DNA from 4 places in the Rahnella sp. CG8 genome. Region 4 is predicted to be linked to each of the others. Evidence: predicted binding sites of a transcription regulator. Region 4 holds the regulator's gene; each other region holds the start of a gene.
What was found. Region 4 encodes PhoB, which activates phosphate uptake and scavenging genes when phosphate is short. Its sites were predicted from a motif close to CTGTCATAAAACTGNCNNAT; they were not measured.

Region 1 (7,737 bases), on a different contig from region 4:
ATCGGTTAACGAAACGCGCGCATCCACGGATAATCCGGGGCGCAGCGCCGCTAAATCTGGCTGACCAGCGTCAAGCCGGATCCGCACCGGCACCCGCTGAACAATTTTGGTGAAATTACCCGTGCCCGGCTCAAATGGCAGCAATGCAAACGTCGAACCTGATCCCGGCGCAAGGCTGTCGACTTCACCGCGAAACGTCACGCCCGGCAGCGCATCCACATGCACGTCCGCACGTTGTCCCGGCTGCATTCTGCCGGTCTGCGTCTCTTTGAAGTTGGCCGTCACATAAATGCCCTGTTCGGGTACCAGCGTCATCAGCCGCTGACCGGGTGTAACGTAATCGCCAACCTGTACCTGCCGGTTTCCCGCTATGCCATCGATGGCAGCAACAATAGTGGTGTGATTGAGATCCTGCTGTGCCAGCGCTTGTGCCGCCTGCGCTTTCACCACAGCGGCCTTCGCCAGTGCCAGCGCCGCCTGAATTTCTGCCCGCCGGGCGTGTGTCACCGCCGCCTGATTTTGGGCAACATCCAGCATCGCCGCGGCGTGCGCCGAGGTTTGTTCTGCCGTCACCGCCACCGTTTTATACCGGTCGGCATCATTACGTGATGTGGCACCGCTGACCGCCAGCGACTGATAACGCTGCTGCTCGGCTTCAGCATGTTGCTGTTCCGCACGCGACGAACGGATCGCCGTGCGCGCGGCTTCGATTTGGGTGAGTGCCAGTTGTTCCTGCGCCTGCTGGCTCAGCAACGCCGCTTCCTGTTGCGCCACCTGCGCGCGGGCATCTTCAAGTTCTCCCTGCGCAGACGCCAGACGAGCCGTAAACTCTTCGCTGTCGATCAGCACCAGTTTATCGCCGGCATGTACCCGCTGGTTATGACGCACCAGCACCGTCGAAACGAAGCCTTTTACTTTTGGCGCAACGCTGGTGGTGTCTGCCGTCAGATAGGCATCATCCGTGGATTCCGACGCGGGCGCAGCCAGTAACCATGCCGCGCCACTCAGGGCTACCATCAGCGCAATACCGCTGACCACAAAGATCCGCTTTGACCGTTTAGCGGCTTTTACTGCCGGGGACGGGCTCCCTTCATCTGCTGTTACTTCGCTCATTTTTAATTTCACTCATTGTATGATGGTCATCATATTAATATGATGACCATCATATAAACAAGTCCCCGGGATCTCATAGCCATGTCTGTCACCCTGACTCCAGCCGCGACGCTTTCGCCTGCGGATTATCCGACATCACGTAAGTTTTTGATTTTCAGCATTATGGCGTTCGGTATGTTTCTGGCGCTGATCGATATTCAGATTGTCGCCGCCTCGTTAAACGATGTGCAGGCCGGGCTTTCCGCCGGACCGGATGAAATCAGCTGGGTGCAAACCTCGTATCTGATCGCCGAACTGGTGATGATCCCGTTCTCGGCTTTTCTGACGCAGGCACTTTCCACCCGCTGGCTGTTCAGCGCATCGGCGGCGCTGTTCACCCTCAGCAGCATCGGGTGCGGATTGTCGTGGAATATCGAGTCGATGATCTTCTTTCGCGCGTTGCAGGGTTTTACCGGCGGCGCGATGGTACCGACAGTATTCGCGACCGGCTTCGCCATGTTTCAGGGCAAACAGCAGGCGCTGATCCCGGCGATCCTCGGCATGGTCAGCGTGCTGGCCCCCACACTTGGGCCGACTGTGGGTGGCATAGTCACGCAGTTACTCGACTGGCGCTGGATTTTCTTCATCAACATTCTGCCCGGCGCTCTGGTTGCCACCGGTGCCGTGCTGTTTATTCATGTGGATAAAGCGGATTATCCGATGCTTAAACGTATCGACTGGATACATTTATTGTCGATGGCGATAGCGCTCGGTTGTCTGGAATATGTGCTGGAAGAAGGCCCGCGCAAGAACTGGTTCAGCGATCCGCAAATCCAGATTTCGGCGTGGTTCTCACTGGTGGCCTTTGTGCTGTTTCTCGAACGATCCTTTTATTCGAAAAACCCGATCGTACGCCTGACGCCCTTCCGTGACCCGACATTCACCTTCGCCTGCCTGTTCAATCTGGTGGTTGGATTTGGTCTTTATGCCTCTACATATCTGACGCCGGTTTTCCTCGGCCGCATCCGCGATTTCAACAGCCTGCAAATCGGTACAACGGTGTTTGTGGTGGGTGTCGGGCAATTCTTCAGCACGATTATTGCCGCCAGATTAATCAGCCGCGTTGACCGGCGGATACTGATCACCGTGGGTTTATCCGGTTTCGCACTGAGTTTATGGCTGACGACCGCCGTGACCCCTTACTGGGGAGCAGAACAGTTTTTCTGGCCGCAGGTGGTGCGCGGCCTGTTCATTATGTTGTGCATCGTGCCGAGTGTGAACATGGCGCTGACCGCGTTTCAGGGGCCGGAACTGCGCTACGCCTCCGGGCTGTTTAACCTGATGCGTAATCTCGGCGGCGCGATTGGCATTGCCACGGTGAATACCTGGTTGCAGGACTGGACCCGCGTTCATGCGGCACGTTTCGGCGAATCGCTGGGGCAATACGGGGATCATGCGCAGGAGGTGATGGGATCGCTGGCACAAAAAATCGGCCATCTGACACCTGATACCGCTCAGGCATTGCTGATGGCGAAAGGCGTGTTTGGGGCGAAAGTCGCCGCGCAATCGCTGACGCTGGCGTTCAACGACATCTTTCAGGTCATGGCCTGGATGTTTATTGCCGCACTGGTTATGGTGCCGTTTTGCCGTAAATAAGGTCAGGAATGTGAAGGAAATGTGCAGGCTGCCGCAAAAAATGCGGTTGTGGCAGGGAACTTTTCTAACAAGGTGAGAAAGCTTTGGCCTGTTTGAAATAAATCCTTATAATTAGCGGCCCTGAAATGCGATTCGTTACACATACCGGATCCCTTTCAAGTGCTATGTGCAAGTACACTATTCCTCCGGCCGGTTTCTATCGGATCGGGGGGAATCAACATCCTGACAACTGCCAGTGTGGCATTAACGACCAACGAAAATATGAAAATGAGCATTCGCGCAATCCTTACCCTGGTTTTGGCAGTTGCTGCATATAGCCAGGCGTCTTTTGCTGTGGTCTACCCTCTTCCGGCCAATAATGGTCGTCTGGTCGGTGAAAACATCACAGTTACTGTTCCGCAGGGCAGCAGCCTGCCACTGGAACATTTTGCAGCGCAATACCAGATGGGTTTGAGCAACATGCTCGAAGCTAACCCTGGCGTTGACCCGTACCTGCCAACCCCGGGCACCGTGCTGACCATTCCTCAGCAGTTGATCCTGCCGGAAACCCCGCACGAAGGCATCGTGATCAACAGCGCTGAAATGCGTCTGTATTACTACCCGAAAGGCACCAATACTGTGGTCGTGCTGCCGATCGGTATCGGTGAGCTGGGCAAAGACACCCCGATGAACTGGGTCACTACCGTTCAGCGTAAAAAAGCCGGTCCGACCTGGACCCCGACGGCGAAAATGCATGAAGAATATGCTTCTCGTGGCGAATTCCTGCCAGCCGTCTTCCCTGCGGGTCCGGACAACCCGATGGGGCTGTACGCGCTGTATGTCGGGCGTCTGTATGCAGTCCACGGCACCAACGCCAATTTCGGTATCGGTTTGCGTGTGAGCCACGGTTGTGTGCGTCTGCGTGATGCTGACATCAAATGGTTGTTCGACAACGTCCCGCAAGGCACCCGCGTTCAGTTCATCAACGAGCCGGTGAAAGCCACCGTGGAACCAGACGGCAAACGTTATATTGAGATCCACAACCCGCTGTCCTCTAACCAGGAAGAGTTTGATTCTCAGCAGCCACTGCCAATCACTCTGGCAGGCAGCGCAAGCAGCGTATCGATGGATCCGGCGGTCAACCAGACTGTTGTTCAGCGCGCTATCGAGATGCGTTCCGGTATGCCGGTACAGATCAACTAATTACGTCTTTGACGTTGTTGTGAAAAAGCCCCGTTCATCGGGGCTTTTTTTTGCATAGTGCCGATGCAAAGGCGGCTTCTCAGTTGCACTGAAAAGCTGACCGAGAAAGTTTCGGTTTCTCAATTGTGGTGATCACTTATCGGGCAGCGCCGAAACCGCCCAAGAGGGAAACGTGCTTTTTCCCTCTTGGATCTCCCTTCGCTTTTTCAACAAGCGCTTCCGCTCGCTGGCTATGTTTCATCAGCCGCAGTGATAGCCGCAAAATCCCGCCGCTGCACGGTTCCCTTCGTTCGGGTTACAACCCGCGCAAAAAGACGCGCGGTTTTCCACCTCTCCTCAGGCGATATTTTGGAACCGGCCTCAGGCTTTTACTTCACAACCTCACTTACTTCATTCTTTAAAAAGTCGCGGGCGATTCAGAAAGCTTGCTGAACGGAGCGGCCTGGAGACCAAAGGCTCTAGGACCGAGTGAAGGAACCGCAAAGCGGCAAGATTTCCAGCCTGTCGCCGTGCTACCTGAAACATAGCCAGCGAGCGGAGCGCGCAGTAAAAGAGCCGGAGATTCTTAAGAGGCGCGGCGATAGGCGCCTCTTAAGGCCAGTTTGGGTGGCAACCCAAGGTCTTGACCTTGAAGTTGAAGTTGAAGTTAAAGTTAAAGTTAAACCCCAGTCTCACGGCCAGTCCGGCGCCTGTCATTAAAATGTCACAAGTCTCCCTTAACCTTCCGGTAACAAAAAATATCGATATGTATATTTTTATTTCCAATGGTTTATAAAAAGGAGTTTTGATAATGCAACAATCCGTATCTCTGGTCGCCCGCGCAGTCACTGCCGCCCTGCTGCTTTCCGCTTCTGCCTCCACCCTCGCCGCTGACACCGACACGCTGACCGACCGGGCGGCAAAAGGCGTGCTGACGGAACCGGGCGGTGCCCGCCGTCTGAGCGGTGATCAGACAGCAGCGCTGAAAGCCTCGTTGTCAGACAAAACGGTGAAAAACGTGATTTTGCTGATTGGCGACGGCATGGGTGATTCTGAAATCACGTCTGCACGTAACTATGCAGAAGGCGCAGGCGGCTATTTCAAAGGCATTGATGCCCTGCCGCTGACCGGCCAGTACACGCATTATTCTCTGGATAAGAAAACGCAAAAACCAAGTTACGTGACCGATTCCGCCGCATCAGCCACCGCCTGGGCGACCGGTGTTAAAAGCTATAATGGCGCGATTGGCGTGGATGTAAACGGCAAAGATCACCAGACCATTCTTGAGATCGCCAAAGCCGCAGGCAAGGCCACCGGCAACGTCTCCACCGCAGAATTGCAGGATGCAACGCCGGCCGCACAGATTGCCCATGTGACCTCACGCAAGTGCTACGGCCCGCAAGAAACCGCAGAGAAATGCGCCAGCAACGCGCTGGAAAATGGCGGACGCGGTTCGATCACAGAACAGTTGTTGCAGGCTCGCGCTGATGTCACGCTGGGCGGCGGCAGAAAATCGTTCAGCCAGCTGGCGAAAGCCGGTGAATTTAAGGATAAATCCCTCAAAGAACAGGCGCTGACACAGGGTTATGTCTGGGTGGAAAACGCAGAACAGCTCAGTGCCATCACGCAGGCAGACCAGAAGAAACCGGTTCTTGGCCTGTTCTCCGAAGGCAACATGCCGGTGCGCTGGCAGGGTCCGAAAGCCACTTATCACGGCAACATTGATAAACCGGCTGTCACCTGTGAAGCCAATCCGCAGCGCACCGCTGACATCCCGACGCTTGCCGCCATGACTGAAAAAGCCATCGACTTGCTGAAAGCTAATCAGAACGGTTTCTTCCTGCAGGTTGAAGGCGCATCGATTGATAAACAGGATCACGCCGCTAATCCGTGCGGACAATTCGGTGAAACGGTGGATCTGGATGAGGCCGTGCAAAAAGCGCTGGAGTTCGCCCGTCAGGACGGCAACACGCTGGTTATCGTCACCGCCGACCACGCCCATTCCAGCCAGATTATCGAATCCGATGCCAAAGCCCCCGGTCTGACCCAGACGCTGACCACCAGGGACGGTGCACCGATGACCATCAGCTACGGCAACTCAGAAGATGATTCACAGGGACACACCGGGACGCAACTGCGTATTGCCGCGTTTGGCCCGCATGCGGCGAATGTGGTGGGTCTGACGGATCAGACGGATTTGTTCTATACCATGCGGGATGCCATGGCGATTAAAGCGCAATAGTTTTGAAAATGAGGGTTTCGCTTTGCTCCTCCCCCGGCGAAGGGGGAGGACGGGAGGGAGTTTTAAGGGTAAATACTGACACTAAAAAAATTTAACTCTTTGATTTTTATTTAATACCCCACCCCAACCCTCCCCTTCGCAGAGGAGGGAGCAAACCCACAACCTTGACCTTAGTGCAATAAATTATCCAGTCTGTCGTCATCAATCCCGTCCGGCTCCAGATGAGCCGTCACATCCGCAGACTTAAACAACTTGCTCACCGCCATTTCAGCCGCATCACCGATATCGTGCCCGACATCCACCGTCAGATTGCCATCAACCTCGACGTGAAACTCGACAAATACGCGGTCGCCGCCGTTGCGGGTGCGAATGTCATGTACACCGCGCACGCCTTCAACACTTAATACTGCCGCTTTCACGCGCTTGCGGTCATCTGCACTCAGTTCGCGATCAAGCAACTGGGTCAGTGCATCTGCCGCCATACCGCGCGCATTCCAGATCATATAGAAGGAAATCAACAGCGCGCCGATGGAGTCGGAACGCGTCCAGCCGAAGTAACGCTCGAAAATCAGCGCCAGCAGTACGGCAATATTCACCGCGACGTCCGTAATGTAGTGCGCGCGGTCAGCCGCGATGGCCGTTGATCCGGTACGTTTCACCACATAGGTTTGCATCAGCACCAGCCCGGTGGCGGCCAGCGAACTGCCGATGATCACCCAGATACCAAGACCGAGCTGCGCCAGGGGTTCCGGATTAATGATGCGCCCGATGGATTCACCGCCGAGCACCAGCCCCGCGCCGCCCAGTAACAGCGCCTGTACAAACGCGGCCACAGCTTCGGCTTTGCCGTGGCCGTAACGGTGGCCTTTGTCTGCCGGACGGATGGCATAACGCACGCCGATCAGCGTCACCATCGAGGCCAGCACATCGACCAGACCGTCGGCAGCAGAGGTCAGCAGCGCAATCGAACCGGTGGCGGTCCATGCCCAGACTTTGACGCAAACCAGGATCAGCGCGACGCACAGCGACACCAGCGAGGCAATACGTGTCAGGCCTTTATAGGAAGGCGCGGGACGGGTCATGGGTTGACCCACAAGAATGGTTGTTGTTGGGAATGTTTCACAAAAATGTCCTGAAGCAGAGAATCAACTTTATTTGAAAAATACAAATACCAGCCCGGCATTATAACCCATTTCCAACTTTTAAGACGTTCCCTATGGTTTGGATCTTTGTGCTTTCCCTAAGGTTAATTGACATGGATTTACTTGCATTTACATCAATACGTTCTAGCTTAAAACAAGATTTCTTTGTTCCGGCGCGTGGCGGCCGATAATCAGAAGAGCACTATTCAGAAGAGCATTATGACAAACGATAACAAGACACAGCCCTCCGCGTCCGGCGACGCCAATACTGAACTCGATTCCAGCCAGGTAAAATCAGGAGGAGGTCACACTCAGGATCCCAAAGACCAGAAAAATCCCGACGACAGTAAGCAGGATAACGATGAAAAGCGTAAAGGCCCCGGCAAGAAACCCCTGATCATCCTCGGGATTGTGGTAGTGGTGATGGTGGTCGTGGCACTGGTC
Region 2 (7,737 bases), on a different contig from region 4:
CAGTGCGATCTGAACAACGCGCAGCCTGCTGCATGTTGTGGGTCACGATCACCACGGTGTAATCAGATTTTAACTCGGTGATCAGCTCTTCGATACGGCCGGTAGAAATCGGATCGAGCGCCGAGCAAGGTTCATCGAGCAGCAGAACGTCAGGACGGATCGCAATACCACGTGCAATACACAAACGCTGTTGCTGGCCGCCGGACAGGCTGTAACCACTCTGGTGCAACTTGTCTTTAGATTCATTCCACAATGCAGCTTTGGTCAGCGCCCATTGCACACGCTCGTCCATATCCGTGCGGGACAGCTTTTCAAACAGACGGACACCAAACGCGATGTTGTCGTAAATCGACATCGGGAATGGCGTCGGTTTCTGGAAGACCATGCCGACTTTGGCGCGCAGCAGCGCGATGTCCTGCTTATCAACCAGAATGTTTTCGCCATCAAGCAGGATTTCACCCTCAGCGTGCTGTTCCGGATACAGCTGGTACATTTTGTTAAACGTACGCAGCAGCGTGGATTTACCACAGCCTGACGGGCCGATGAATGCCGTGACTTCGTTCTTAGCAATATCCAGGGAAATATTTTTCAGCGCGTGGAATTTGCCGTAATAAAAGTTCAGATCGCGAACCTGAATTTTGCTGTTGGATGCGTCAGTCATTCTCAGACATCTCTCTTATTCGCGCGCCGCATGGCGACGCCGGGTAAACAGTGATGGCAGCCGCTATCACCTGCCATCGATAATAAATTCGCTTATTGCTTTTTCGGGGCGAAAATCACACGCGCCAGAATGTTCAGCAGCAGCACACACACGGTAATCAGCAGTACACCCGCCCACGCCAGTTGTTGCCACTCGCCAAACGGGCTCATCGCAAACTTAAAGATGGTGACCGGCAGGTTAGCAATCGGCTGCATCATGTCGGTGCTCCAGAACTGGTTGGAGAGCGACGTAAACAACAGCGGCGCGGTTTCACCGGCAATACGGGCAATCGCCAGCAGGATCCCGGTGATAATGCCGGAAACTGAGGCTTTCAGTGTGATGGCCGAAATCATTTTCCACTTCGGCGTACCCAGTGCGTAAGCCGCTTCACGCAGGCTGTCCGGCACCAGTTTCAGCATGTTTTCCGTGGTACGGATAACAATCGGGATCTGTAACAATGCCAGTGCAAGCACGCCCGCCCAGCCGGAGAAGTGTCCCATTTTTGCCACCATAATGGTGTACACAAACAAGCCCACAACGATGGATGGTGCGGAAAGCAGAATGTCGTTAATGAAACGAATGAATTCAGCCAGCCAGGATTTACGTCCATATTCGGCCAGATAAATCCCCGCCATCACGCCCAGTGGCGTACCGATGACCGTTGCCCACAGAATCAATAATCCGCTGCCTGCAATGGCGTTAGCCAGACCGCCGCCTGCCGTATTCGGAGGCGGGGTATTTTCTGTGAACAGCGCCAGCGACATCCCGTCAACACCTTTAACGATCGTGGTGAACAAGATCCACACCAGCCAGAACAGACCAAATGCCATGGTCAGCATGGAGACCATCAGCGCCAGACGGTTCTTCTGACGGCGCCACGCCTGACGTTTGCGACGCGATTCCAGTAATGCAGTATTACTTTGCATTTCGAGTGTCGTCATCTTAACGGCCCTCTTTCTTAGCCAGACGCAGGATCATCATTTTCGACAGCGCCAAAACAATAAAGGTGATGACAAACAGGATCAGACCCAGTTCCATCAGTGCAGACGTATGCAGCCCGGCTTCTGCTTCGGCGAATTCGTTCGCCAGTGCAGAGGTAATGCTGTTGCCCGGCGCGTACAGCGATGCGCTATCGAGCTGGTAGGTGTTACCGATAATGAAGGTCACCGCCATGGTTTCGCCAAGTGCGCGCCCCAGACCTAACATCACGCCGCCGATCACACCATTTTTGGTGAACGGCAGCACGATGCGCCAGATCACTTCCCACGTAGTGCAACCAATGCCGTAAGCAGATTCTTTCATCATCACCGGCGTTTGCTCGAACACGTCACGCATGACGGAAGCTATGTACGGGATGATCATAATGGCGAGGATGACGCCTGCTGCCAGAATACCGATACCAAAACCCGGACCGGCGAACAGGGCACCAACAATCGGGATACCGGAAAGTACATCGCCCAACGGCGTCTGAAAATACTGCGCAAACAGCGGGGCGAAAACGAACAGCCCCCACATGCCATAAACAATACTGGGGATCGCCGCCAGCAGTTCAATAGCAATCCCCAGCGGGCGTTTCATCCAGTTCGGCGCCAGCTCGGTAAGGAATAATGCGATACCAAAGCTGACGGGAACAGCAATCAGCAGGGCAATAATGGAGGTCACGACCGTGCCGTAAATCGGCACCAGTGCGCCAAATTGCTGGTTCGGTGCATCCCAGGTTTTCGTCCACAGGAAGGACAATCCGAACTTTTCAATGCTCGGCAGGGAAGCAATAAACAGCGAGACGATAATGCCGCCCAACATAAATAGCACAATCAGCGCTGCCAGTTTAACCAGCGCGCCGAAGATGATGTCACCGTTTTTGCTGGGTGCCTTGATAGCCGGCTTGTATTCAGCCATACCACTCTCTTTTAATTCAGATTTAATTCCCTCCCCGGCCGGAGAGGGAATGAAGCAGAAGACTTGTACTCTATATCAGACCCGAGGTCAGATCCTAGTAAAGTGCTTTACCGCTGCTGTCTTTGATGTTGGTTTTCCAGGCTGCGCGGATCTGTTCTACAACAGAAGCTGGCAGTGCGGCGTAATCCAAATCAGTCGTCAGTTTGTTACCGTTTTTGTAAGCCCAGTCGAAGAACTTCAGCACTTCGGTGCCCTTCGCTGCATCTTGCTGGTCTTTGTAAATCAGGATGAAGGTGGTGGAGCTGATTGGCCACGCATTATCACCTTTCTGATTGGTCAGGTCCTGAGCGAAGGTTTTGCTCCAGTCTGCGCCTTTAGCGGCTGCACTGAAGGATTCTTCTGTCGGGCTGATGGCTTTGCCGTCTGCATCTACCAGCTTGGTGTAAGCCAGGTTGTTTTGCTTGGCATAAGCATATTCTACGTAACCGATTGAACCAGGCAGACGCTGAACGAAGGCTGCGACGCCGTCGTTGCCCTTGCCGCCGAGACCCGTTGGCCAGTTAACAGTAGAACCTGCACCGATTTTGTCTTTCCACTCGCTGTTCACTTTCGCCAGGTAGCTGGTGAATACGAAGGAAGTACCGGAACCGTCAGCACGGCGAACCACCGCGATGTTAGTGTCTGGCAGTTTCACGCCCGGGTTCAGCTTGGTGATCGCCGTATCGTTCCACTTTTTGATTTTACCGAGGTAAATATCACCCAGCGTTGCGCCATCCAGAGTCAACTGACCGGATTTGATGCCCGGGATGTTAACAGCCAGTACCACGCCGCCGATTACAGTAGGAAACTGGAACAGACCGTTTTTATTCAGATCTTCTTCTTTCATCGGTGCATCAGATGCCCCGAAATCAACGGTTTTAGCGATGATTTGTTTCACGCCGCCGGAAGAACCGATGCCCTGATAGTTAACCTGAGTACCGGTTGCTTTCTGGTATGCATCAGCCCACTTAGCATAGACAGGGGCTGGGAAGGTACCGCCAGCGCCAGTCAGGTTAGCGGCAGCGAAAGCAGACATTGCTGTGAGGGAGAAAGTCGCTGCTACAAGACCGGCGACGGTGTTACGCATCAATTTCATGTTCCACTCCTGGTGGTTTTAAACTTCCCGACTGATGTCGACGTTAATTAAAGTGTTTGGCACAGGAGGAAAATAGGACAGTTTAGTGACAGTAAAATGTACGTTATATGACAGTTTTATGACACTGGTCACAATTCGAACCATACGGGCAAAATGCGGGAGTTTTAAGCAGAAAAAGCCGGTTATTACACCGGCGGATAATGAAAAGCAGGTAAATTAACGCCCCTTCTTCTTACGGCCAGGCTGGGCAAAACGCTTGCGGGATGCGGAATTTGCTTCAGGTTTTTCGCTGTTTTTCGTTTTAGTGACAGCCGGTTTTTTAGCCTGAGCAGGTTTTGATGGCCCTTTTTTCGCCGGTTTGTCTTCAGACGAAGAGTTTTCAATCAGCTTAAACAATTCGATCAGTTCATCATCGGTCAGATCACGCCATTCGCCCAGCGGTAATCCTTTCAGATTGATATTCATAATACGCACACGTTCAAGCTTAGTGACGTCGAAACCAAAATGCTTAGTCATGCGGCGGATCTGTCGGTTAAGTCCCTGCACCAGCGTAATGCGAAACACCATCGGTGCTTCTTTCTTCACTTTGCATTTCTTGGTCACGGTGCCGAGCATCGGCACACCCGCGCCCATACCGGCAATAAACTCGTCCGTGATCGGTTTATTGACAGTCACGATATATTCTTTTTCGTGGTCGTTACCGGCACGCAGGATTTTATTGACCAGATCACCGTGATTGGTCAGTAAAATCAGGCCCTGCGAATCTTTGTCCAGACGGCCAATCGGGAAGACGCGTTTGCTGTGGTTAACGAAATCGCGGATGTTGTCCCGCTCCCCCTCTTCCATCGTGGTGATAATGCCTACGGGCTTGTTCAGCGCAATAAGCACCAGATCTTCTTCATCACGCGGCTCAATAATCTGACCATTCACTTTCACCACATCGCCGGCAAACACCTGAGCACCCACCGCAGCACGCCTGCCGTTGATAAAAACATTTCCCTGTTCGATGTAACGATCAGCATCGCGGCGCGAGCAGATGCCGCTCTCGCTAATGTATTTGTTGAGACGAATGGAGGAGTTAGTCAGCATTCAGAGGGGTACCTTCAGAAAAACGCGAACTATACCTTATCCGGGGCGGGTTACGAAGCCTGAGAGAAGAGAATCGTGACCGGCTGCTGACAAAGGGAGAGCAGGTCACCGGAGAACAACATTCTGGAAAGAGAAAAGCGCCCCGGGAGGCGCTTAGAGATAACATGGCTGAAACCGGACAGTCTTATTCGACAGTCACAGACTTCGCCAGATTACGTGGCTGGTCAACATCGGTGCCTTTAATCAGCGCAACGTAGTAGGACAGCAACTGGAGCGGTACGGTGTAGAAAATCGGAGCGACGATTTCTTCAACGTGAGGCAGCTGAATAATCTTCATACCGTCACTGTCGACAAAACCCGCGTCCTGATCGGCGAAGACATACAGTAAACCGCCACGTGCACGCACTTCTTCGATATTCGACTTCAGTTTTTCCAGCAATTCGTTATTGGGCGCAACCACGATCACCGGCATATCCGCATCAATCAGCGCCAGCGGGCCATGTTTCAGCTCGCCTGCCGCATAGGCTTCAGCGTGGATATACGAAATCTCTTTCAGCTTCAGCGCACCTTCCATCGCGATCGGATATTGATCGCCACGGCCAAGGAACAGGGCGTGATGTTTATCAGAGAAACCTTCAGCCAGTGTTTCGATAGTCTTATCCAGCGACAGCATTTGTTCGATGCGCGCAGGCAACGCCTGAAGCGCGTGAACAATGTCGTGCTCAACTTGCGGACTCATCCCTTTCAGGCGGCCCATACGCGCCACCAGCATCAGCAGAACGGTCAGCTGCGTGGTGAAAGCTTTGGTTGAGGCCACACCGATTTCGGTGCCCGCTTTGGTCATCAGCGCCAGATCGGATTCACGCACCAGAGAAGAACCAGCCACGTTGCATACTGCCAGCGAACCAAGATAACCCAGCTCTTTCGACAGACGCAGCGCTGCCAGCGTATCAGCCGTTTCACCCGACTGAGACAGCGTGATGATCAGGCTGCCCGGACGAACAGCAGATTTGCGATAGCGGAATTCCGAAGCGATCTCGACATCACAAGGCATGCCAGCCAGTGACTCAAACCAGTAACGCGCCACCATCCCGGAGTTATATGACGTACCGCAGGCGATAATCTGCACGTGCTGAACACGGGACAGAATTTCGTCCGCTTTTTCGCCCAGCTCGCTCAGATTCACTTCGCCGTGGCTGAAACGGCCTTCCAGGGTGTTTTTAATGGCCAGCGGCTGTTCGTAGATTTCTTTTTGCATGTAGTGGCGGTAAACGCCTTTATCACCGGCGTCGTACTGCACTTTGGATTCGATTTCTTCACGCTCAACGGCATGACCATTTCTGTCATATACGCTGACGGAACGGCGCTTAACTTCAGCAACATCGCCTTCTTCCAGGAACAGGAAGCGGCGGGTCACAGGTAACAGCGCCAGCTGATCGGAGGCAATGAAGTTTTCACCCACACCACGACCAATCACCAGCGGGCTGCCGGAACGGGCCGCGACCAGAACAGACGGATCGCGGCGATCCATCACCACCGTGCCGTAGGCTCCACGCAGTTGCGGGATAACGCGCTGGACCACTTCGAGCAGCGTACCGCCCTGGAGTTGTTCCCAATGCACCAGATGCGCGATCACTTCGGTATCTGTTTCAGAATCAAAACGGTAGCCGCGTTCAATCAACAATTCACGCAGAGGTTCGTGGTTTTCGATAATGCCGTTATGCACCACAGCAATGTAATCAGACACATGCGGGTGAGCATTCGCTTCAGAAGGTTCGCCATGGGTTGCCCATCGTGTGTGAGCAATACCGGTGCCACCATGCAAAGGATGTTCATCGAGTGCATCAGCCAGCATCTGGACTTTACCCAGACGACGCAAGCGCCCCATTTTCCCGTCAGCATCAATGACAGCCAGACCGGCTGAGTCATAACCGCGGTATTCGAGACGGCGTAAACCTTCCAACAGAATTTCAGCAATATCGCGTTGCGCTACTGCGCCTACAATTCCACACATCAGTTTTATTCCTATTGAAGGTCTTTTCGGGACCTTTTTTGATGCCTGACCTGATTTATCCGCAAGCCCCGTTTTCCGGTGTACTTGCGGTTCCCCGAGCCTTGTAGAGAGTTGGGGATTATTATGAACAGCTTATTTTTTCTTCACCGGTTTCTGCCAGTCAGGTTTATGCACCTGCGGCACCCGGCTTAACAGTAAACCATTGTCCGGCACGTCGCGCGTGACCGTTGTACCGGCGGCGATCGTCACGTTATTACCCACAGTGACTGGCGCTACCAGCTGAGAATCTGACCCCACAAAGACATCGTTACCGATGATGGTCTTATGCTTGTTTACGCCGTCGTAGTTGCAGGTGATGGTACCCGCGCCAATGTTAACGTTATCCCCAATATCAGCATCACCAAGGTAGGAGAGATGACCAGCTTTAGAGCCTTTGCCGAGACGCGCTTTTTTGATTTCGACGAAATTGCCGACATGCGCGCCTTCAGCCAGTTCAGCGCCGGGGCGCAGACGGGCGAAAGGCCCGACCGTACAACCGCTTTCCAGCACCGCATCTTCGAACACGCTGTAAGGACTGACTTCACAGTCATCGCCAATCACGCAATTTTTCAGCACGCAGCCCGCACCGATTTTGACGCGGTCACCCAGTTTCACGTGACCTTCGATAATGACATTGGTGTCGATCAGTACATCGATGCCGTGAGACAGTTCACCGCGCAGATCAAACCGCGCTGGGTCCATCAGCATCACGCCTTCGAGCAACAGACGCTCTGCCTGTTCACTCTGATATACGCGCTCAAGACGGGAAAGTTGCAGGCGGTTATTCACACCATCCACTTCGCTGTTTCGCGCCGGATGAACGGTGGCGATCAGATGTCCTTCCGCATGCGCCATCGCAAT
Region 3 (7,737 bases), on a different contig from region 4:
GATCCCTTTGCTGTCAGCCATGGTGGCAACGCCGGGTTCGCCGGTTTGTGTCGGCATCGGGCCGATACGGATGGTTTTTAACACTTCGGGAAATTGTTTCTGATAGCGGTCGATATCCCATGGACCACGTACCGCGCCCAGCACGGTTCCCGCTGCCAGCGGATCGTCTGCGGCGGTGAAGTCGTAGCTGGTCCATTTGTTCGCAAACATTTTGTTGAGGAAGGTGAGGGTCTGTTGTCCGGCTTCGTTATCAAAGCTGGATTTGTGATCCTGAATATACGGGCTGCCCTGAGAGGCGGCGTAATACAGCGGAATAAAGTCAAACCAGCGATCCCACCAGTTTTTGCCGCTGGTGATTTGCAGACTGTAACCTTTCTGGTTTTGCGTTATCCGTTCTGACAGCGTGTAAATCTCATCATAGGTGGTCGGCACATGATCAAAACCTTGCTCAGCCAGCAGATCGCTGCGCCACCAGTACACGACCGGGCTGATATAAATCGGGATAACATTTTGCTGCCCTTCGAACTGCCATGATGCCATGGCTTTCCCCATATGTCGGGTTTCAACCAGTTCCTGAAAACCGGGCATTTTGGCGTAGTCATTGAGTTGTTTAAGTTCGGATAACTGTTTCGCGAAGCCGATAAAAATATTGGTGGATATATCGGGCTCGGTGCCTGATGCCAGCGCATTCATAATGGCTTCTTCAGAACTCCCCGCAGCCGGTATTGGCGTGAATTCCACCTTCCTGTTGGCCGGATTACTGTTCCATTCTTTTACCACCTCGCCCCAATACACTTCCTGAGTAACATTAGGCGCTATCCACATTTTAATGCTGGTTTGATCTTTCTCCTCAGGCCCGCAGCCCGAAAGAAATAACGTGATACCTGCAAGTGCAGCCAGTTTCATTATTTTCATGCTGTATCCTATTTCCATTAGGTTGTTATTAATAATTCATAATTATATTTAATGGTTATTTATATTATATTTTTATGAGTGGACTTCTATTTTAAACGCTAGCATGGACATACAATCAGTAAACGTTATTACGGTCACAGAAATGATTTTGTTTAACGTTAAACTTTATTTTATATATTCATTGCAATAGCCTATTTTCTGTGAGTATATATTGGCGAATTAAGGATTTTTCAGACGGGGGATTTCATTTATTCAAAGCATTCAGGAGTGTGTAAACTGAGCAAGATAACCTTAAAGTCAATTGCCCGTGAATTAGGGGTGACGCATACGACGGTGTCGAATGCATTTAATAATCCGGGAAAGTTATCTGAATCCTTAAGAAAGCGAATAATTGATTATGCGCATTCCGTTAATTTCTACGGCCCTGATAATATCGGGCGCGCATTACGTACCGGCAGGTCGGATGCGATTGGCATTATCTTCAATGACACGCTGAGTTATGTTTTTACTGACAGCCATGACGTGCAGCTCATGCAGGGCATCGCGGGTGCATGTGACCGGAAAGGTGTCAGCATCATCCTGATCCCGTTGCATAACGGACAGGGCGCGCGGGCCAGTGTGATTAACACTGCGGTAGATGGCTATATCCTTAATGCGACGCACAATAATGACCAGATCATCGCTAAGGCATTGTCAAAAAATCTGCCTGTGGTGACCACGGATTTTAAAATTCCCCCGCACAGCAGTGTCTCCATTGATAACTACCGGGCGATGAGGGAAATTTGCCTGCACCTGCTGGAAAAAGGACACCGTGAATTCGGCATTATTTCATTTCCTTCACTACAGGGGCGTAAGGGTGTCGTGCCATTGAGTCAGGATATTTCAGGCGATAATGACGTTATGATCACCCGGGTGAAATCTTGCGTGGAGACTTTCCGCGAATGGAATATCGAACTCGATAATTGCTTTCTTTGTGAAACAAGCCATCACGAGATGTTTGGCGAAATAGCCGCGCAGGAATTACTTAAAATAAATCCGGGAATAACCGCGTTTATTTGCCTGTCTGACCGCTTTGCGCAAGGTGCGATTAATTATTGCCGGCAGGCCGGGTTACGTGTTCCGCAAAATATCGCGATTACCGGATTTGATAATATTCCCCGGCCAGAGAATGAAATCGGGCTCACTACCATTGCCCAGGATCCGGTTAGAAAAGGTGAGATAGCCGCGGCCTTGCTGCTGGAGGGGAAAAATAATATTCACTTCGACCTTGAGTTTACGTTAATTATACGTGGTTCTACCTGATTCCCGGTGGGGCCATAAAGACGCAAGTACTTATGTCTATTTTCAGGATGAAATATGGCCTTATTAACGTGTTTTAAAGCTTACGATATACGCGGTGTTTTGGGCAGCGAATTAAACGAGGATATTGCTTACCGTATCGGTTGTGCATTTGCGCATTTTTATCGCCCAAAACGGGTGGTGCTGGGCAGTGATATTCGCCTGACATCACCGGCTCTCAAGCAGGCCGTTGCGCGCGGACTGATGGATCAGGGCTGCGGCGTGATTGATATTGGTATGACCGGCAGCGAAGAGGTGTATTTTGCCACCCGTTCCCTGCAGGCTGATGGCGGAATTCAGATCACCGCCAGCCATAATCCGGACAATTATAACGGTATGAAGCTGGTTGGACGGGATGCAAGACCTGTCAGCAGCGAAAACGGTTTACACGATATTCAGGCACTGGCCGAAAATCATCTGTTTTCGGCGGTGGCGCAGCCCGGTTCGTATCAGCAGCTTTCAAACCGCCGCGCTTATCTGGATCATCTGCTTAGCTATTTAACGTTACCGTTCGGACGGCCGCTGCGGGTGGTGGTTAACGCAGGAAACGGTGCGGCTGGCCCGACGCTGGATGCGCTGGAACACGCCTTTCTGGCACGCGGTATTCCCCTTACGCTAATAAAAATTCACCATGAGCCGGACGGCACTTTCCCCCACGGTATTCCCAACCCGATGTTGCCGGAAAACCGACTGGCGACATGCGATGCGGTGCGTGAACATCAGGCGGATTTGGGCATTGCCTGGGACGGTGATTTTGACCGTTGCTTCATCTTTGATGAACAGGGTGAATACGTTGAGGCGTATTACATTGTGGGATTGCTGGCTGAACTGTTTTTGCAACGCTCGTCCGGCGAAAAAATCCTTCATGATCCGCGTCTGGTCTGGAATACCCGCGACATTGTCAGCGCCAGACACGGTATCGCCATCGAAACCAAAACCGGCCATGCCTTCATCAAAGAAAGAATGCGCAGTGAAAACGCTATTTACGGCGGTGAAATGAGCGCCCATCACTATTTCCGCGATTTTGGTTACTGCGACAGCGGGATGATCCCGGCCTTGCTGGTACTACAACATCTCAGCCAGTGCAGCCGGAAAATGTCCGGACTGATTGCTGCCCGTAAAGCCCTTTTCCCGGTATCCGGCGAAATCAATATCTCCGTCAGTCAGCCCGCTGAGGCCATCAGCCGTGTCCGCGACCATTACCAACATCAGGCGCTAAGTATCCGCCAGACTGACGGGCTGAGTATGGAATTCGATAACTGGCGGTTTAATTTACGCGCTTCCAATACTGAGCCGCTCCTGCGCCTCAACGTCGAAACCCGACAATCCACCGCGCTGTTAACTGAAATCACCGGAAAACTGCTCGCCCTTGCCGGGGCGTAACCGCTCATCTTTTTGTTTTAAAGGACAACGTTATGTCAGGCTTAACACTCAAAAATATCAAAAAATACTATGACAAAACTGTCGTGATCCCCGATTTGTCTCTGGAGATCCACTCCGGTGAGTTTTTGGTACTGGTCGGTCCGTCAGGGTGCGGGAAATCAACGTTACTGCGCATGATTGCCGGGCTGGATGCGCTGAGCGACGGGACTATTCACATTGAAGAAACTGATGTGACGGATTTACCCGCCGGGAAGCGCGGTCTGTCGATGGTATTTCAGTCCTACGCGCTTTATCCGCACATGACCGTCAGACAGAATCTGGCATTTGGTCTGAAAAATATCCGCACGCCGCCGGAAGAAATTGCCCGACGCATAAGCGAAGCGGCCCTGATCCTGCGGCTGGACGACATGCTCGACCGGTTACCGCAAAATCTTTCCGGCGGACAGCGTCAGCGCGTCGCTATCGGGCGTTCCATTGTTCAGCAGCCGAAAGTTTTTTTGTTTGATGAACCGCTGTCGAACCTTGATGCCGCGCTGCGTGTGCAGATGCGTCAGGAAATCAGTCAGCTACATGCCCGTCTGAAAAACACCATGATTTACGTGACCCACGATCAGGTCGAGGCCATGACACTGGCGGACCGGATCGTGGTGCTTAACAAAGGTCACATTGAGCAAATTGGCACGCCGGTTGAGCTGTATAATTGCCCGGCCAGCCTGTTCGTCGCCGGTTTTATCGGTACGCCGAAAATCAATGTGATCCCGGCACAAGTCGTCGGCCGCCAGCTGAGTATTGACGGCCAGCCGATGTACCCGCTGGAGGATAAATTCCCGGCGGCGCAGGATGGACAAATGGTGTCGCTGGCCATCCGCCCTGAGCTGTTGCGCCTGAATGAAGTGACGGATCATGCATTTGAAGTTTTGGTTGATTTCACTGAATTGCAGGGTGATTCCACGCTGGTATATGCGCGCGTTGGTGAGCACATCCTGAAAATGAAATCGTCGAAACAGCTCTCCTTTGCTAAAAACACACCGCTCAGGTTCGGGTTTAATGCTGCCAGTGTTTTACTGTTTGATGAAGCAGGCAGGCGCATCCTTCCCGACGCCGCGTAAAAACAAAAAAGGCACCTTCCGATGCCTTTACGACGAAGATAAATCAAAGTCAGATGTTTTTAGCCAGCTGCGCTTTGTGTTTGTTTTCACTCAGCATGGTCAGTAACAGCAACAGAACAGCCAGCACACAACCGGCGATCATCACGATAAAGCCACCGTCCCAGCCAAAATAATCCACGGTATAACCGACAATGGCGCTGGCCGCGACCGAGCCGCCCAGATAACCAAACAGTCCGGTAAAGCCTGCGGCGGTACCGGCTGCTTTCTTCGGTGCCAGTTCCAGCGCATGTAACCCAATCAGCATCACCGGCCCGTAAATCAGGAAACCGATGGTGATCATACAGGCCATATCAATACCCGGATTGCCGACCGGATTCAGCCAGTAAACGACGGTAGCGATAGTCACCAGCACCATGAAGAACACGCCGGTGGCACCACGATTGCCTTTGAAAACTTTGTCCGACATCCAGCCACACAGCAGCGTGCCGGGAATGCCAGCGTATTCATAAAGGAAATACGCCCACGAGGATTTATCCAGCGCGAAATGCTTCACTTCTTTCAGATACGTTGGTGACCAGTCGAGAATGCCGTAACGCAGCAGATAGACAAAGACGTTAGCCAGTGCGATATACCACAGCAATTTGTTCGGCAAAATGTACTGCATGAAAATCTGTTTCGCCGTCAGTTCCTGCTCGGCGGACTCTTTCACATAGTCCGGCGGATAATCGTTTTTGTATTCTTCAATGGGCGGCAGACCACAGGATTGCGGTGTATCGCGCATGGTCATGAAGGCAAACACCGCCAGCAGAATTGCGCCGAAGGCAGGCATATACAGCGCTGCATGCCAGTCGTTAAACCACGCCATACCGAGCAGGAACAGCAGCGGAGGAATACCGCCGCCGACGTTATGCGCACAGTTCCACACCGACACCACGCCGCCGCGTTCTTTCTGCGACCACCAGTGCACCATCGTACGTCCGCACGGCGGCCAGCCCATGCCCTGGAACCAGCCGCACAGGAACAGCAACACAAACATGATGGCAATGCTTGAGGTTGCCCACGGCACGAAGCCCATAAACAACATCACGGCCGCCGCCAGAATCAAACCAGCGGGCAGAAATACGCGCGGATTCGAACGGTCAGACACCGAACCCATGATGAATTTTGAGATGCCATAAGCAATGGAAATCCCGGACAGTGCGAACCCTAAGTCTCCACGGGAGAAGCCCTGATCAATCAGATAAGGCATGGCCAGCGCGAAGTTTTTGCGCACCAGATAGTAGGCCGCATAACCGAAGAAAATCCCCATGAAGATTTGCCAGCGGAGACGGCGGTACAGCGGATCGACGTGAGCCTCATCAACAGGAGCTTTGTGGGGCGCGGGTTTAAAGATACTGAGCATAAATGCCTCCGATGGCATAAATCAGGGCGGACTCATCATGAGCCACGGACGAAATGGCGGAGCCAATGTGTTCCAAAACGAACATCATTTTAGCCATTCGCGCACAAACGAACTGTGATTTATGACTGAAATGTTACATTTTTATTACAGAGGGAGGCGATTTTGTGAGCGAGGGTGACAATAAGAAACAAAAAAAGCGGAGACTAAGCCCCGCCTGGCAGGTTCGTGACATATCAAAAGACTCATTCTAAATCGTCAGACATTTTTAATTTTGATGTGTGATTTTTAAGTTTTTTTCCGATTTTTTACATATTAAAATTCATACCTGACGCTACCCTCACGGGTGCGCCAAATCATCATCAGTATGTTTTTATCAATGCAATTCTGGGGTGGTTTTATATAGCGAAAACAGAGCCGATCTTCCTTCCCCGCCTCTTTGTATCCCTCTCCGAATGCATACACCATTATCAGAAATGGACCTGTATTGCCGGAAGGAATGTGATATTTACCTCTAATTTTATCCTGATTATTCTGCCACCAGGCAATCTTTTCCGATTCAGTGGAGGGCAGTCCATCAACGATGATCTGTACAGTGCTTCCATCATAATGCGCATCTATAACAGCTACATCTTTGCCACCAACAAAGGTATAGTAAAAACAGGCCAGCAGCGCGACCAGAAATACGATTACGAAAATGCGCATCAATAATTACCTTCCATATCAATTACTGCTTCCATATTTGTCAAAAATGGTCGAAAACCGAATTTGTCAAACCGTTGCAGGACAAACCATATTTTAAAAAACTGAAATTGATTAAATTCCTTTTTGCGTATATCGTCAATATCCAGACCGAAGTGATCCTGACCTGTAAATCTGACACAGGCTTTCCAGTTTCGCTCGCTTACGTGGAGACTGATGATGTCTATTTTCGTTGCATGGACATTATGAATAGTGATCCCCATTCCATTTATTTTATCAAGCACGAGGGAATCAAATTTTGGAAGAATTGAACCTCTGATCGCAGATTTAATATCCTTCAATCTCTCCTGCGCAATACCTTTGCTTTTGTAATCAATGAATAACCCAATCGCTTCCTGCATAATAGACCTGGTATTTTTTGCAGTGTGATCAGAACGAAGCTTTTGATGATATGCATTATTAAGTTGCCCGTTATTAAAAGGCGTTCCTGTAGAATGCTGAAAATGCCTGAGCATCTGGTTAATTAAATATTGGTAGGAACCCACAAAGGAATAGGGAAGAGAACACGTCAGCATCTCCTTGAATAACAACCGGGCGCATTCCTTATTACTGACTGTGCCACCGCGATGAGCGCCACGATAGACACCCGCAAACCTGGACTGGGGATTATCAAATGCTGTCAGCCGGGTTAATGTATACGGATCAACCACAGTTGATATATTTTTCAAGCCGAACTCTCTTTTAAGTCTGTCCCCGGATATGTCACCATAACGCATGTCATTGGCACGGTAATCGTTGAAGCGACGCTGTGTCGTAAATATCGTCTGGGGAAATACAGCATTAGTCATAAAGGTTACTCCCTTAACTGCTTTAACATCAATTATCAGATCT
Region 4 (7,737 bases):
AATTGAAGAAAAAGGTTTACAGATCATCTGCTAAAAGAAGCCACAGCTTGTTGCTGTGGCTTGATTTTTATCCCTTTACGCCGCTTTGGCTGGCCTGTTCCTGAGGAACAATCAACTTCGGCGCCAGCATAAACATAAACCGGGTACCGACGCCGACTTCACTCATGACTTCAAGTTTCGTGTGGTGATGGCTGAGCGCATGTTTGACGATTGCCAGTCCCAGTCCGCTGCCGCCGGTCTGACGTGAACGGGCTTTATCGACGCGGTAGAAACGTTCGGTCAGGCGCGGCAGGTGCTGCGGCGCAATGCCCGGTCCGTTGTCGCTGATCTGGAACTGTGCGCCATGCGGCGTTTGTTGCCAGCTGACTTCAATCCGTGTCCCCGCTGGCGTGTGGTTAACCGCGTTATACACCAGGTTCGACACCGCGCTGCGCAGTTGATCTTCATTACCAAAGACCTTCAGCTTGTCGTTTACGCGAAACACCACTTCATGCCTGCCGTTGCTTAACGTTTGCACTTCACGTTCGAGCATGCCGAGCATCACCGGAATATCGACTTTCTCGTGCAAATCAATATTCGCTGAGGCTTCGATTTTCGACAGCGTCAGCAGCTGCTTCACCAGCCCGTCCATCCGCCGCGTCTGTTCCTGCATGGTATCCAGCGCTTTAGTGCGGAAAGGCTCTTCCAGCTTGGCGTCTTCCATCATTTCCAGATACCCCTGCAATACCGTCAATGGGGTTCTCAGTTCATGACTGACGTTAGCGAAGAAGTTACGCCGTGCGCCTTCAAGCTGACGCATCTGGGTCACGTCGCGTGCCACCATCAGCAGTTGTCCTTCGGAATAAGGCATGACGCGAAACTCGACATAATGCTCATTATTGAGTTGTAAATTCAGCGCCCGGCTGAAATCGCGGGTCTGGATCCACAGCCGGAATTCCGGATAACGCAGCAGGTTGAAGATATGTTGCCCGTTATCTTCCGGCCAGCGGAAACCGAGCAAATCCTGCGCCAGTCCGTTACACCAGAAAATATTGCCATCTTCAGTCGTCAGCACCACGGCATCCGGCAGCGATTCGGCACCGCTGCGAAAACGTTTGATGAGCTGACCTAATTCCCGACGGCGACGCCGGTTGCGTATCTGCATCTGGTTCAGCCCGTAAAACAGCGGCTCCCAGCTCCAGCGCCCATTCGGTGGCGTAATGCTGCGGTCGAGCCACAGCCAGTGAGAGAGTTTAAGCTGGTTGTAATAATTCCAGCCCAGTGCCGCCATCAGCGACACCAGGAGGAGCCAGCCGAAATGGCCGACGAAGATACCGAGAATTAACGCTGGCAGGCAAAAGAGAAACAATTCACCCGCCAGTCGTTTCCATGACAAACGTTCTAGCACACAGATTCTCCGCTGTGAGGGCTCAATAACGCGTTGAAAAACGGTATCCGGTACCACGAACAGTCTGGATCATTCTGTCATGTCCACTGGTTTCCAGCGCCTTACGTAAACGACGAATATGCACGTCAACCGTGCGATCTTCCACATAAACGTTAGTGCCCCAGACGTTATTGAGCAACTGTTCGCGGCTGTATACACGTTCGGAATGGGTCATAAAGAAGTGTAATAACTTAAATTCGGTCGGCCCCATATCGAGCGCCTGCTCGTTGGCCATCACCCGGTGAGACGACGGATCCAGGCTTAAACCCTGCATGTCGATCACTTCTTCCACCGCCATTGGCGAGATGCGACGCATCACGGCTTTAATGCGGGCAACCAGTTCTTTCGGAGAAAACGGTTTAGTGATGTAATCATCGGCACCCACTTCAAGGCCGCGCACCCGATCTTCTTCTTCACCGCGTGCGGTCAGCATCATCACCGGAATTTCGCGGGTCAGTGCCTCACGTTTAAGATGCTTAATAAACTGAATACCGGAACCGCCAGGTAACATCCAGTCAAGCAGGATCAGTTCAGGGTAAGGTTCAACAAGCTGCCCAATCGCTGAATCAAAATCCTCAGCTTCTACGGCCTGATAGCCATTTTGTTCCAGTACAAAACACACCATTTCACGGATTGGAGCTTCGTCTTCAACCACCAATATACGTCTAGCCATCGTAGGTCCTGCCAATAGGTTAGCGATCTTTTATTTGATTGCGGGCGCCATTATGCGTCAGTTTTGTGACAGATTTATGAATGAAAAGAATGGTTCATTACAGTCAACTATGACAGATAATTTTCGGCCATCTTGCTGAAATTGGTCTGATTTATCGGGGACAGCTTCCCCTGCCGACGTTTATACTTTACCCCATTGTCGTCATCCAGGGTTCATACGGGAGTCTCATGCGCCTGATCCACACGTCAGACTGGCACCTAGGCCAGTACTTTTTCACTAAAAGCCGTGCAGCCGAACATCAGGCATTTTTGCGCTGGCTGACCGGTCAGGTGCAACAACATCAGGTCGACGCCGTGATTGTCGCGGGCGATATTTTCGACACGGGTTCCCCACCCAGTTATGCCCGCGAATTGTATAACCGCTTCGTGGTGGAATTACAGCAAACCGGCTGCCAGCTGGTGGTGCTGGCTGGTAACCACGATTCTGTCGCCACGCTCAATGAATCGCGCGAGCTCCTTTCCTGCCTGAATACGCGGGTGATTGCCACCGTCGGTGAAAACCTTTCTGAACAGATTTTAGTGCTCAGTCAGCGTGACGGGAAACCCGGCGCGATACTGTGCGCTATCCCGTTTTTACGCCCGCGTGATCTGCTCGCCAGCCAGGCGGGACAGTCCGGCAGCGACAAGCAACTGGCATTGCAGGAAGCCATCGCCGCGCATTATGACGCGCTCTGGCAGGCTGCGCAGGCCAGACGTGACGAACTGGGCATGCCGCTGCCTATTATTGCGACCGGCCATCTGACGACTGTCGGTGTCAGTACCTCTGATTCCGTGCGCGACATCTATATAGGTACGCTCGATGCGTTTCCGGCGCAGGCCTTTCCGCCGGTCGATTATGTGGCACTGGGTCATATTCACCGTGCACAATGCGTCGCCAAAACCGAACATATCCGTTACAGCGGCTCGCCGATTGCCCTGAGTTTTGACGAACTGAGCAAAGCTAAAAGTGTGTACTTACTTGATTTTGATGGTGCGACGCTCAACGCCATCGACACACTGGAAATCCCGGTTTTCCAGCCGATGCAGATAATCAAAGGCTCGCTGGTGGAGATTGAACACCAACTGGCACAGTTCGAAGGCGGTGATCCGGCCAAACCGGTGTGGCTCGATATTGAAGTCTCCACCCAGGATTATCTCAGCGACATCCAGCGACGCATTCAGGCGCTGACGGAAGATCTGCCGGTAGAAGTCGTGCTGTTACGCCGCAGCAAAGAACAGCGCATCAACAGTATTGAGCAGCAGGAAAAAGAAACCCTCAGCGAACTGAGCGTCAGCGACGTGTTTGAACGACGACTGGCGCTGGAACCGGCCCCTGACGAGCCGCGTCAGGCTCGGATGCGCACGTTGTTTGCGCAGGTGGTTGAACAGGTTACCAACGGTCAGAACGCGGAGGACAGCGCACAATGAAAATTCTCAGCCTGCGTTTAAAAAACCTGAACTCGCTGGAAGGCGAATGGAAAATTGATTTCACCGCCGAGCCGTTTGCCAGCAACGGATTATTCGCCATCACCGGCCCGACCGGCGCGGGGAAAACCACCCTGCTCGATGCCATTTGTCTGGCGCTTTATCATCAGACGCCACGGCTGAACATTACACCAAGCCAGAATGAACTGATGACCCGCCACACCGCAGAATCGCTGGCCGAAGTGGAGTTTGAAGTCAAAGGTGTGGGTTACCGCGCTTTCTGGAGCCAGCGCCGCGCCAAAAATTCCCCTGACGGAAATCTGCAGGCACCGAAAGTCGAGCTGGCGTTACTGGCCGACGGCAAAATTCTGGCGGATAAAGTGCGCGATAAACTCGATGCCATCGCCACACTGACCGGGCTGGATTTCGGTCGTTTCACCAAATCCATGATGCTGTCTCAGGGGCAATTTGCCGCATTCCTGAATGCCGATGCCAATGACCGCGCCGAACTGCTGGAAGAACTGACCGGCACCGAAATTTACGGTCTGCTTTCTCAACGCGTGTTTGAGCAACATAAAGAAGCGCGTATTGCGCTGGACGGTCTGCATCAGCGTATGGCCGGAATCGAACTGCTCAGCGAAGAACAGCGCCAGACGCTCGAAGCACAACGTGCTGAACTGAACGCGCAGGAAATCAGCCTCAGTCAGCAGGCGCAGCAGCGCCAGCAGGATCTGAACTGGCTGCAACAGTGGCAGCAGGTGCAGCAAAAACAGCAGCAGTCTCAGCAACAACTGACCGCCGCAGAGCAGGAAAATCTGGCCGCCGCGCCGCAGTTACAGCAACTGGCGCGCAGCGAACCGGCAGAAAAACTGCGTCCGTTACTCAATGATCGCCAGCGCTGTCAGGATGACGCGCAGCGCCTTCAGCAATTACTGATACAACTGACGCAGCAGCAGGAGCAGCAGATTGCACAGATGACGCCGCTGAGTCTGGCGGTGGAACAGGCGCACACTGCGCGGCAGAAACAGGCGGAAGAACAGCGCCAGATGCAAACGCTGATCGAAGAAAAAATCCTGCCACTGGATAGCGAAATCGCGCAATGGCGCAAATCGCTGGTGGAAACACAACAGGCGGTCAGCGAGTCGCAGAAACAGGCTGGTGAACATAGCGCGACGCTGCAGCAAATCACGGCGGAACGTCAGAAACTGGATGAGGAAAGCCGCCAGCATCACACCCGTCAGGCCGCGCTGACTGAAGCCCTTAACGTTGCACAACAACGTCAGGCTGAACTGGAAAAACAGTACCCGCAGGTAGTGTTACAAAAACGTCAAACCGAACTCATGCAGCTCCGGCCGGTGCGGCAGCAGCTGTTTTCACTCTCGCAAATCTTCCCGCAACTGAACCAGCGCGTGCAGCAACAGCATAAAGATTTTGCGCAGTACCAGACGGTGCTGGCCGAAGAAGAACTGCGTCTGGGCGCGATCCGTCTGCAATGTCAGAAACAACTGGAACATCTGAACGACGTCAAGGCGCTGCATAAACAGGAAATGCTGATCGTCAGCCTTGAAGCCGAACGCGCGAATTTGCAAAGCGGCAAAGCCTGTCCGCTGTGCGGCTCAACATCACATCCGGCGATTGAACATTATCAGGAGGTTAAACCTTCTGAAACCGCGCAGCGCGTCGAGAAAATGCAACTGGAATTCGATGCAGCAAAAGCCAGCGGTATCGAACTGGCGGCGAAAATTAAAGGCCTGAAAGAGCAACAAACACGGCTGCAAACTCAGCTTGAGCAGGATCAGCAACAACTGAATGCACATACCCTGAACTGGCAACAACTCAGTGCGCCGCTGAATCTGACGTTTACGCTGCATGATACCGCCGACATCACGCAATGGCTGACCGCCCGCGATGAGGAAGAGCAGCAGTCGCAGGCGCGACTGAGCCAGCACGAACAGCTGGCGCGGGCCCTGCAACAGGCCAAAGATGCCCTGAACGACGCACTGAATGCACAGCAGAAAGTGCAGCAGCAAAGCGCCTTGCTGACAGAGCGCGTTACCCGGCTGGAAGAGATGCAGGCAAAATCTCAGCAAGACCTCGTGCGGTTGCAAAAGCAACTGGCGGAAGGTGAAAAATCCCTTTCTGAGCTGAATGCCCGACGCCTCGAACTGTTCGGAGAGCGTCAGGTTGCTCAGGTTCGCGAGCACTTACATCAGCAACAACAGGCGACAGAACAAGCGCTGAGTGATGTCCAGACCGCGCTGCATAAGGCGCAGGAACTGCGCGACCAGTTGGCCGGTCAGTTGGCCAGTACGCAGCAGCAACAGTTACAGACCGCCGCACAACTGACGCTGGTGGAACAGGCGTGGCAGCAGGCATTGAGCGCCAGCGGATTTGCGGATGAAGCCGCAGTGAAACTGGCGCTGCTCGACGACGCGTTGCGCCAGCAGCTTCAGCAACGCAAAGAACATCTGCAACAACAACTGGCACAGGCGCAGGCATTACTGGCGGATGCCCGTCAGCAGCTCGAAAAACATCAGCTTGCCCGTCCTGCACATCTGAGTGAAACCGACAGTGATCTTAACGCCCTGACGGTGCAACAGGCGGAGCTGGCACAACAACTGAAAGTCCTGCAACAACGTCTGGGCGAAGTAAAGAATCAACTGGAAAGCGACAAGCAACGCCACCATGGTCAGCAGACGCTGATTGCACAGATTGCGCAGGCGCAGCGAACCTGTGATGACTGGGGTTATCTCAACCAGATGATTGGTTCCAGCGACGGCGCGAAATTCCGTAAATTCGCGCAGGGTCTGACGCTCGATCATCTGGTGTATCTGGCCAACCGCCAGCTGGAAAAATTGCACGGACGTTATCTGTTGCAGCGCAAAACCAGCGATGCGCTGGAACTGCAAGTGGTCGATACCTGGCAGGCCGATGCCGTGCGCGATACCCGCACGCTATCCGGCGGCGAAAGCTTCCTGGTCAGCCTGGCACTGGCCCTGGCGCTGTCCGATCTGGTCAGCGATAAAACCCGTATCGACTCGCTGTTCCTCGACGAAGGTTTCGGTACGCTCGATGCCGACACGCTGGATACCGCGCTGGATGCGCTCGACAGCCTGAATGCCTCGGGTAAAACCATCGGCGTGATCAGCCATGTCGAAGCAATGAAAGACCGCATTCCGGTACAAATCAAAGTCACCAAAGTGAACGGTCTGGGCGTCAGCCGCCTGAGCAGTGAATTTAAAGTCTGATCCCTCGCCACCGCCGGGCAGGTTGCTAGATAAATTGCTAGCCACATGCCCTGCGGTGGATCCTTTTTGTGAAAGCGTGCACAAAAATCGCACCAGTTCAGTGCGCGCTTTTTCCTCAACCTGCTGAATTTACGTTTATTCCCGCTGCCGGAACGAACTGGCACGCCCTGTGCTTAACGTTATGTATACAAGTTGCAGTACAAGTTGCAACGTCCTCATAACCGCTAAGGGAACCGCCAATGAAAAACATCAAACCTGAAGTTGATAAAAAACGTCGCCAGCTGATGAAATGGCTCGCCATTACCGGCGGAGTGTCCACCCTTGGCGGAATGATCCCGACGTCAGTTTTTGCAGCCGACGACGATGAAATTCGTATTGGTTACTGGCCGATTGTCGGTGGTTTGCCGCTGTATGTGGCACTGGAACAGGGCTTTTTTAAACAAGCCGGGCTGAATGTGAAAGGCGTTAAATTCGCCAGTGCCCAGCAAATTGTCGAAGGGATGATCACCGGCAGGATCCACGGCTGCGCCAACGGCACGGCAACCGGCGCGCTGGGACTCGGGGCGATCACCTCACCGGGTCTGTTCAAAATTATCTGTTCTAACCCGTCAAACCATACGCTGGTGTTAGATGAATTTCTGGTGCCGCTCAACAGCCCGGCAAAAGCTATCAGTGACCTGAAAGGCAAGAAAATCGCCTGCGGTCCGGGGATCCAGAACGTCACGATGGCAAAAATTATTCTGGAGAAAAATGGCTTCACTAATCCGTCAGTCATTGAACTGCCGGTCGGACAACACGCGCCTGCTCTGGCCGCCGGGCAAATTGACGGCGTATATACGCTCGAACCGACCGGCACTGTCGGACGCATGAAAAACCTTTCGCGCACACTCGAAACCGGCGTTATTTCTAAATACGTGCTCGGCAACG

Region 1: phoA (alkaline phosphatase) is a predicted target of PhoB. The motif match lies at 4,620-4,639, and genes of this name have one in related genera.
Region 2: pstS (phosphate ABC transporter substrate-binding protein PstS) is a predicted target of PhoB. The motif match lies at 3,840-3,859, and genes of this name have one in related genera.
Region 3: glpT (glycerol-3-phosphate transporter) is a predicted target of PhoB. The motif match lies at 6,278-6,297, and genes of this name have one in related genera.

The regions. Positions count from the first base shown of each region.
Region 1 covers NZ_JABAED010000022.1:70,757-78,493, reverse strand. The annotation lists gene HGO41_RS19060 (HlyD family secretion protein) at 1-1,113, opposite strand, end outside; gene HGO41_RS19055 (DHA2 family efflux MFS transporter permease subunit) at 1,195-2,748, shown strand; gene HGO41_RS19050 (L,D-transpeptidase family protein) at 3,010-3,930, shown strand; gene phoA (alkaline phosphatase) at 4,721-6,151, shown strand; gene HGO41_RS19040 (cation diffusion facilitator family transporter) at 6,322-7,233, opposite strand; gene HGO41_RS19035 (HlyD family secretion protein) at 7,513-7,737, shown strand, end outside.
Region 2 covers NZ_JABAED010000010.1:24,744-32,480, reverse strand. The annotation lists gene pstB (phosphate ABC transporter ATP-binding protein PstB) at 1-661, opposite strand, end outside; gene pstA (phosphate ABC transporter permease PstA) at 754-1,641, opposite strand; gene pstC (phosphate ABC transporter permease PstC) at 1,643-2,599, opposite strand; gene pstS (phosphate ABC transporter substrate-binding protein PstS) at 2,694-3,734, opposite strand; gene rluF (23S rRNA pseudouridine(2604) synthase RluF) at 3,951-4,823, opposite strand; gene glmS (glutamine--fructose-6-phosphate transaminase (isomerizing)) at 5,008-6,837, opposite strand; gene glmU (bifunctional UDP-N-acetylglucosamine diphosphorylase/glucosamine-1-phosphate N-acetyltransferase GlmU) at 6,970-7,737, opposite strand, start outside.
Region 3 covers NZ_JABAED010000020.1:12,682-20,418, reverse strand. The annotation lists gene HGO41_RS18010 (ABC transporter substrate-binding protein) at 1-915, opposite strand, end outside; gene HGO41_RS18005 (LacI family DNA-binding transcriptional regulator) at 1,183-2,217, shown strand; gene HGO41_RS18000 (phosphohexomutase domain-containing protein) at 2,272-3,636, shown strand; gene HGO41_RS17995 (ABC transporter ATP-binding protein) at 3,669-4,745, shown strand; gene glpT (glycerol-3-phosphate transporter) at 4,795-6,147, opposite strand; gene HGO41_RS17985 (DUF943 family protein) at 6,460-6,849, opposite strand; gene HGO41_RS17980 (DUF3289 family protein) at 6,849-7,694, opposite strand.
Region 4 covers NZ_JABAED010000004.1:50,398-58,134, reverse strand. The annotation lists gene HGO41_RS05180 (helix-turn-helix domain-containing protein) at 1-34, shown strand, start outside; gene phoR (phosphate regulon sensor histidine kinase PhoR) at 68-1,387, opposite strand; gene phoB (phosphate response regulator transcription factor PhoB) at 1,410-2,099, opposite strand; gene sbcD (exonuclease subunit SbcD) at 2,327-3,565, shown strand; gene sbcC (exonuclease subunit SbcC) at 3,562-6,810, shown strand; gene HGO41_RS05155 (ABC transporter substrate-binding protein) at 7,050-7,737, shown strand, end outside.